One region of the Nocardioides sp. NPDC023903 genome, then DNA from elsewhere that is predicted to be linked to it. Evidence: riboswitches for the same ligand, from Rfam matches in the RefSeq annotation. Region 1 holds a riboswitch; the other holds the start of a gene.
What was found. A riboswitch is a leader RNA that binds a small molecule or an ion and turns the genes downstream of it on or off. The one in region 1 is predicted to bind cyclic di-AMP.
Positions count from the first base shown of each region.

Region 2: it holds a riboswitch for cyclic di-AMP, as region 1 does, so the genes downstream of both, AB0F44_RS13380 (NlpC/P60 family protein) here and AB0F44_RS06030 (C40 family peptidase) in region 1, are expected to answer to the same signal.

Region 1 covers NZ_JBEZZS010000003.1:216,934-221,164, reverse strand. The annotation lists gene AB0F44_RS06040 (alpha/beta hydrolase) at 1-241, opposite strand, end outside; gene prfB (peptide chain release factor 2) at 246-1,364, opposite strand; gene AB0F44_RS06030 (C40 family peptidase) at 1,487-2,302, opposite strand; cyclic di-AMP (ydaO/yuaA leader) riboswitch at 2,308-2,479, opposite strand; gene AB0F44_RS06025 (response regulator transcription factor) at 2,694-3,374, opposite strand; gene ligD (non-homologous end-joining DNA ligase) at 3,389-4,231, opposite strand, start outside.
Region 2 covers NZ_JBEZZS010000010.1:118,206-122,436, forward strand. The annotation lists gene AB0F44_RS13375 (hypothetical protein) at 1-422, opposite strand, end outside; gene AB0F44_RS13380 (NlpC/P60 family protein) at 463-1,449, opposite strand; cyclic di-AMP (ydaO/yuaA leader) riboswitch at 1,465-1,669, opposite strand; gene AB0F44_RS13385 (hypothetical protein) at 1,766-1,948, opposite strand; gene AB0F44_RS13390 (NYN domain-containing protein) at 2,071-3,336, shown strand; gene AB0F44_RS13395 (APC family permease) at 3,419-4,231, shown strand, end outside.

The DNA of each region.
Region 1 (4,231 bases):
CGGCGATGAGCCGGTGAGAGTACTCCGAGGCCCAGTCCGAGTCCCCGTGCCCACGCATGTCGAAGGCATGCACCCGGTGGTCAGCGGCGAACTGCGGCATGACCCCCTGCCACCGCTTCGCACTGCCTCCGAGCTCGTGCAACAGCACCATCGGCACCCCGTCCTCTGGGCCGTAGGCGTCATAGACGTACGCCGCCCCGCGGCCCGGGAGTGGAAGCCTGGTGCGCGTCAGCGCATCCATCAGGTCAGTTCTGTTCGGCCTTCTCGGCGCCGCGGCGCCACCGGATGCCGGCCTCGAGGAACCCGTCGATGTCCCCGTCGAAGACCGCCTGCGGGTTGCCGACCTCGTAGGTCGTACGCAGGTCCTTGACGATCTGGTAGGGGTTGAGGACGTAGTTGCGCATCTGGTCGCCCCAGGACGCGGCGACGTCGCCCTTGAGCTCCTTGAGCTGCGCCTCCTCCTCGGCCTTCTTCAGCGCGAGCAGCTTGGCCTTGAGGACGATCATCGCGGCGGCCTTGTTCTGCAGCTGCGACTTCTCGTTCTGGCAGGAGACCACGGTGCCGGTGGGGATGTGGGTCAACCGGACCGCCGAGTCGGTGGTGTTGACCGACTGGCCGCCGGGGCCCGAGGAGCGGTAGACGTCGACCTTGATGTCGTTCTCGTCGAGGTCGATCTCGTCGGTCTGCTCCAGCACGGGTACGACCTCGACCGCCGCGAAGGAGGTCTGGCGGCGGCCCTGGTTGTCGAACGGGCTGATCCGCACCAGGCGGTGCGTGCCGGCCTCGACCGAGAGGGTGCCGTAGGCGTAGGGGGCGTGGATCGCGAAGGTGGCGGACTTGAGCCCGGCCTCCTCGGCGTAGGAGGTGTCGAAGACCTCCACCGGGTACTTGTTGCGCTCGGCCCAGCGGACGTACATCCGCATCAGCATCTCGGCGAAGTCGGCGGCGTCGACGCCACCGGCGCCGGAGCGGATCGTGACCACGGCCTCGCGGGAGTCGTACTCCCCCGAGAGCAGGGTGCGGATCTCCAGGCTCTCGACCAGCTTCTTCACCCGGCGAAGCTCGGCCTCGGACTCGGCGAGCGAGTCGGCGTCGCCCTCCTCCTGGGCCATCTCGACCATCAGGCCGAGGTCCTCGATGCGGGTGTGCAGCTCGGTGAACTTGTTGAGCTCGCCCTGCAGCAGCGAGAGGCGGCCGGTGACGCGGGTGGCGTTGTCCTGATCGTCCCAGAGGTCGGGCGCGGCGACCTGCTCGCCGAGGTCGGCGATCTCCTTGCGCATCGCGTCCAGGTCCAGCACCTGGCCGATGGTCTGCATCGTTGCCTGGAGCTGCTTGATCTCGGTGTCGAATTCGGGGCCTGCCACGTCTTACAGGTTACTTGACGCGTGGTGCCGTACCCGATTCGCGGACCCTCAAATATGCGCTCGCCCTCCGGTAGGGGAACCGGAGGGCGAGCGCCAGGGGGATATATGGGTCCCGAGAAGCCTCAGGCCTGGTGGGTCGAGCCGGCGAACCAGCCGTCCCAGGCAGCCTCTTCACGAACGGCCGAGCCCGGCTTGGGGGCGTGCAGCATGATCGCCTGACCATTCTCCCAGCGCAGGAAGATGCCCACGTGGTAGACCGGGCTGCCCCAGAACATCAGGTCGCCGCGCTGGATCTGGTCGTTCGGGACCGTCGGCAGCGCAGCGGCCTGGTCCCGCGAGACCCGGGGAAGCTCGATGCCGGCGGCGCTGAAGGCGTACTGCGTCAGACCGGAGCAGTCGAACGAGCTCGGGCCGGTGGCACCCCAGACGTACGGGTCGCCGATCTGCTCCGAGGCGACGCTGATCGCCCGCTCGATCTTGCCCTCCTGGCTCGCGGCGAAGGCCTTCGCCTCTGCCTCGGCCTTCTTCTTGGCCTCTGCGGCCTTCTTGGCGGCGATCGCTGCCTTGCGCTTAGCCTCGGCTGCCTTGCGGGCTGCCTCGGCCTTGCGCTCCTGCACCTCGACAGCCCTCTCGAGCTGCTTGATGTCGGTGAGCATCGCGGTGGGGGTGGCCGAGGCCTCCAGGGTCGGAGCCTCCACCACCTTGGCCGACTCAGCGGTCGACTCGAGGGTGGTGGTCTCGTGGGAGACCGGGGCGGCGTTGGCGGCGGGCACCGCCACCAGGGCACCGGCGGCGATGCCGCTGGCGAGGGTGATGCGGCCGATGAGCTTGCCGTGGCCGCTGAGAGATCCTGCGATCGACCGGGCGATCGAGACGTTCGGCGACCTGAACGGGCGCGGCGCGCCTCGATGGGCAGGGTTGGATACGGACTTGGACATGCGTGAGTTCCTTCCCACGCCTGCGAGGTGAGCTGTCGGGTTCGGGCTAGAAGGTTGCCCGGCCATCAAACGATGGCTTCACCCCAAGCGACCGTCCGAGTTAGTCGCGTGGAACTTGGGTCCCCCGCTCCTGTCCCATACGTACTGCTGAGTGTGAGGGTAAGGGGGTTCAGTAGTAGGGGCCGGCTTCCGGAGGGACAGGATTCGGCGTGTACCCGGGGCCGGTCGTGCGTTCTGCACGGCTCATCCAAGGTGACATGCGATTTGGAACGGATCCAATCCCGAATGCCCGAATCCGGAGCACAAACGGCGTGTTCACGCGTGACTTTGCCGTCGTTTGTGAGTCATCTCACCGAGTGAACACGTGTCTGACGCCGTGTCGAACTTGCGTTTACTCCGCTGCTTCGAGTCGGAAACCGACTCCGCGGACCGCGACGACCTTCTCCTGGACACCGGCTGCCTCGAGCTTCTGGCGAAGGCGTCCGACGGTGACGTCGAGCGTCTTGGTCGAGCCGTACCAGTTCTCGTCCCAGACCTCGGCCATCAGCCGGTCGCGGGAGACGACCTTGTCGCGGGAGGCGGCCAGGACGGCCAGGAGCGCGAACTCCTTGCCGGTCAGGGTCACCTCACGCTCGCCGGCGTAGACCCGGTGGGCAGCGACGTCGATGCGCAGGGCGTCGTCGTCGGCGCCGGGCTCGACCGGACCCGAGCGGCGCAGGAGGGCGCGGACCCGCGCCTGGAGGACGGCCAGCGCGAACGGCTTGGCCAGGTAGTCGTCGGCACCGGCGTCGAGCCCGACGACCAGGTCGATCTCGGCGTCACGGGCGGTGAGGATCATGATCCCGCCCTCGTAGCCGTTGTCGCGTGCGGCCTTGCAGACCTCGAGCCCGTCCATGTCCGGAAGGCCCAGGTCGAGCAGCACCAGCTCGGCGTCGTACGGAGGTGCCAGGAGCTCCAGCGCCTTCTTGCCGGAGTCGACCCAGGTGACGTCATAGCCCTCACGCTGGAGCGTGCGCACCAGGGGAGCAGCGATGTCCTCTTGGTCTTCTACGACAAGCACGGAGTTCGACATGAAGAGAACAATAGTTACAGCCCCGTAGGGCTTGTGAAGAGATCCCCCCTTTCAGATAAGCGCGTGATCACATCGTTAGGTCCCAGCTGGTCGATACCGAGCGGATCCTCGGCCCCTTCGGAGACCTCGTCCCAGGTGACCGGGGCGGCGACCGTCGGCGTCGCTTTGCCTCGCAGCGAGTAGGGACAGATCGTCGTCTTCGATCCCGAGTTCTGCGACCAGTCCAGGAAAACCTTGCCTGACCTGCGGCTTTTGGTCATCGTCGCGGTGACCTTGCGCGGGTGGGCCTTCTGAAGCTCCTCGGCGATCTCCTTGGCCAGCGCCGTGGCGACGTCCGGCTCGACGGGCTCCGGCAGGGCCGCGTACAGGTGCACGCCCTTGCTCCCGCTGAGCACCGGGGTCGCGGCGAGGTCACGGGCGCCGAGCGCCTCTCGTACGAGCAGCGCAACCTCACAGCACTCCTGCAGACCGGCCGGCTCGCCGGGGTCGAGGTCGATCACGATCCGGTTCGCGCCGGCCGGGGTGCCGTCGGCGCCGACCGTCCACTGATGGACGTGCAGCTCCAGCGCGGAGAGGTTCGCGGCCCAGGTGAGCGCGGCGAGGCTGTCGAGGATCGGAAAGGTGAGTGTTCCCTCCCTGTGGTCGGCGGTTCGGGATCCCGTTGTCGGGACGATGACGGTGCGGACCCAGCTGGGGGTGCCGGCCGGTGCGTTCTTCTCGAAGAACGACATGTCGCCGATGCCGTGGGGCCAGCGGATCCTCGTCACAGCCCTGTCCTGGAGCTGGGGCAGGAGCGCCGGCGCGACCTGGGCGTAGTAGTTGAGCACCTCGCCCTTCGTCATGCCCGTACGCGGATA
Region 2 (4,231 bases), on a different contig from region 1:
ATCGCGCCGTCGGCGTCGAAGCCGACCTTCAGCTCCTCGGTCAGCGCGGGATCGCCGGGCATGCGCCACGACATCTCGACGTCGGCCGTCCAGGAGCCGTCCTGCTCCACGTTGTCCGCCTCGGCGACGTATCTCGCGGTGACGTCCCCGAGGCCGATGGCCTGGGCGTTGCGCACCGCCACCGAGGCGGCGTCATCGCCCTCGGGCTTCGCCCCCTCACGTACGCCGTCGACCAGCTCCGCCAGCGAGGCCCGGGCGCCTTCGGTGTCGGCGCGCACGACCGGCGCGGTGCTCGGTGTCGGCGCGACGTACTCGCCCCCGCCGGTCAGCCGCCAGCCGACGAACCCGGCGAGCAGCATCACCAGCACCAGCCCGGTCCCGATCAGGACCGGGCGGGAAAGAAGAGAGCCGATCGTTCGCACCTGCGAACGATCGGCCCCTTCGGGGTGCTGGGTCAAACTCTCAGCCCGGGCGGACGGCGCCCGTGTAGGGCATCTCGTCCATCGGGGAGACCTTCACACCGGTGCTCGGGTTGGAGGCGTGCACGATCATGCCGTTGCCGATGTAGATGCCGACGTGGCTGATCGGGCTGTAGTAGAAGACCAGGTCACCGGGGGCGAGCTGGTCGCGCGAGACCTGGGGTCCGCTGCTGTACTGCGCCGAGGAGGAGTGCGGGAGCGAGACGCCGGCCTGGCCCCAGGCACCCATGGTGAGACCGGAGCAGTCCCACGACTCGGTGCCGGTGGCGCCGTAGACGTAGGCGTCGCCGACCTGGGCGAGGGCGTAGTCGACGGCCACCTTGGCGCGGCCAGAGGGCGGCGGCAGGTTGGAGGGGATGCTGGTGTCGGTGGACTGGAACTCCTCCAGCTCATCGGCCTCCAGCTCGTCGAGCTCGGCCTGGGCCGCCTCGTACTTCTTGTCGATCTCGCTCTTCTTCTGCTGCATGGTCGACTTGACCTTGGCCATCTGGGACTTGGCGTCCTCGGTGGCCTCGCGGCGAACCTGAAGGGCCTCCGCCTCGGTGTTGTACCGAGCCAGCAGGTCGGCCTGCAGCGCGTTGTAGGACGAGACGGTGGAGAGACCGGCGAGGAACTCCTGCGGGTCCTCGGAGGTGATCACCTGGCCGACGGCAGAGACGTCGGAGCCCTCGAACTGCCGCAGCACGGAGTCACGGAGCTCGGCGCGGATCTTGTCGAGCTCCTTGCTCTGACGCTTCTCGTCGGAGCTGAGGTCGTCGAGCTGGTCCCTGAGGTCCTGAAGCCGCAGCTTGGCGTTGCTGTAGTCCTCGTTGGCCGCCTCGGCCTGGGTGTAGAGCTTGTCGACCTTCTTGCGAACGTCGTCGATGTCGGGCTCTGCCTGGGCGGGGGTCGCTGCGGGAATGATCCCGGCGACACCGATGGCGGCGATGCCGGCTACTCCGGCAATGAGTCGCTTCCGGTCGCGTGTCACGAGCGGACGGTCTCCTTGTGTAGTCGTTGACGCCTACCGGGTGAGCTGACGGGTTCAGGCACGACCTGCCTTACCACCGCTCCTCGATCTGGTCTCCCAGATCGCCCTTGCGGCGGATGCACCCCAGGTGATCGCACTCCGTTTTCGCGGCGTACGACCGGTGTGGTTCCCCGGCTCCTGGCCCGCCCCGAAGCGGGCCTGGACTAAGCGCGACACTCGCGTGGGCCGGTTGACCCACTCCCACGAGCGCCAAGTTCCTGCGCACACTAGCCGACGGCATCCCCCACCTGCCAACCACCCACGCCCAAAAGTTCGGCTACATCCCTTCCACCATGCGCAGCGGCGGGACCAGTCCACCTTCGGCCAGCACGTCGAGCGCCCGGCGCTCGTCGTCCTCGATGGTCAGCTCCGGAGGCGGCCCCAGAAGCACGGTGACCACGCAGTCGTGGCACGCCAGTCCCCGCACGAGGCAGGTGTCACAGTCGATTCTCGTCGTCATGCTGTGACGGTCTCACCGAGCACCGACATTTTTGCTTTCGTCCGGTTGCGTGCGGCGTGTCATCACCATCGCAGCACGGTATTCGAGGCGGCGATCGCGGACCGGGTCCCTACACTTGGAACATGGAGGTCTCCGCGTACGCGACGCTCCCCGACACGGTCCGGGGGCGCATCGTCGCGCTCACGGCCGGGGTGCTTCCCGACGTGGTGCGGCTCCCGCCCGCGCTCAAGCGGATCGCCGACTTCGCGCCCGCCCGGCGCGCCAAGGCCGGCGGCGCGATGATCGCCTCGGTGCTCGAGAGTGACGACGAGGTCCGGGAGAAGGTCGGCAGCCAGCTGCGCCCGGCGTACGTCCCCCAGGGCTCCTCCGACGACGTGGTCCTGCCCGAGGACCCGGCCGAGGCGGCCGCCGTCGTCTGGCTCATCCGCCCCGACGGCTGGGAGGTCTCGCTCAAGGAGGCCCTGGACCGGCTCGACGCCGCCGCGGTGCCCGTGGTCGACGCCGAGGTCGCCCGCCTGCGCAGCAAGCTCGCCGCGGCCGAGGACGAGATCCGCGAGGTCCGTGCCGACCGCAAGGCCCGCCTCGACGACCTCAAGGCCGACAACACCGCCCTGCGACGCAAGCTCGGCGAGGCCCGGGCCGCCGCCCGCGAGGCCGGCACAGGACTGGACGCGGCTCTGACCGAGACCCGCGCGGCGCTCGCCCGTGCCGAGGACGAGCTCGCCGCGCGTGACCGCCAGCTGCGTCAGCTCCGCAGCCAGATCGACAAGCTGGAGCGCGAGGCCGCCGCCGAGCGGCGTACGTCCAAGACGGACCGCGAGGACGCCTCGCTGCGCGCCCGGTTCCTGCTCGACACGCTGCTCGACGCGGCCGGAGGCCTCCGTCGCGAGCTGGCGCTGCCACCGGTCACCGGCACCCCGGGCGAGCGGGTGGAGGCCGAGCTGGCCTCCGCGGACGCCGCCGCCGGTGCCGGGGTCACCAGCAGCGCCCACCTCGAGCAGTTCCTGGCCATGCCACGGGTCCGGCTGATCGTGGACGGCTACAACGTCTCCAAGGCGCTGTGGCCCGACTCGGCGCTCGATGCCCAGCGGCTGCGGCTGCTGCGGGCGATCGCGCCCATCGCCGCCCGCACCGGCGCCGAGACGACCGTCGTCTTCGACGCCCACTCCGCATCCGTACGTCCCACCGCCGTGCCTCCGCGCGGCGTCAAGGTGCTCTTCTCCCCCGAGGGCGTCATCGCCGACGACGTCATCCGCGACCTCGTCGACGCCGAGCCCGCCGGCCGCGTCATCCTGGTCGCCACCGACGACGCCGAGGTCGTCAAGGATGTACGCCGCGCCGGCGCCCGCACCGTCCCGCTCTCCTCGCTCTCGCCGCTGCTGGGTTGATCCAGCAGGCTTCCTGCGCCATACCGCCCTGATTCGATAGGTTCTCTCGACGTTCGAATCATCGGGAGTGGGAGACCAGCGCGTGCGGCACACCCTCAGCGCGATCGGCAGGATGATCCTGTGCGCCGCGGGATTCGTGATGTCCATCTACGGCAGCGTCCAGCTCAACGCTCTCAAGTCGCCGGGATTTCGCGAGCTGCTGCACGAGTCGAGCTTCTGGGTCGCCGCCATCGGTGGCCTGATGACCGCGATCGCTTTCGAGGCGATGCGACGGGCGCAGGTGCCCGCGGCGGCGCCTGCCCAGCCCGTCGAGCCGGCCGAGCCCGTCAAGCCGGTCGAGCCCGCCCCGGCTGAGCCCGAGAAGGACGAGCGACCCGCCGAGGACGGCGACAAGCTGAGCCTGGTCGAGGTCGTCGGTCTCGCCGCGGGCGGCGTCATCGGATCCGGCTGGCTCCTGGCCGTGCCCGGCCTCCACGAGAGCCTGGGCGAGGCCGCGCTCCTCGGCTGGGCGGCCGGCGGCGTACTCATGCTCACCATCGCGGTCGTGATGGTCGAGTTCGGGCTCATCTCCCAGCGCACCGGCGGGCTGCTGTTCCACCCGCACGACGCCTTCGGGCCGCTGGTGGTGATCATCCTGGCGGCATCCCTGTGGATCTCGTACGCCATCAACCCGGCCGCCCAGGCGGCGGCCGCGGTCAACGGGCTGGCCGAGGTCGTCCCCGCCCTGGCCGGCGAGGGCGGGCTCACCGGGGTCGGCTCCGCCCTGGCGGTGGCGGTGACCGCCGCGATCATCGCCTTCGTGCTGCTGCCCCGGCGGTTCGTGCTCCGTACGAACGCGGCCCTGACCCTGCTCAAGATCGCCATCCCGGTGATCTTCGTGGTGTTCCTGGTGCTC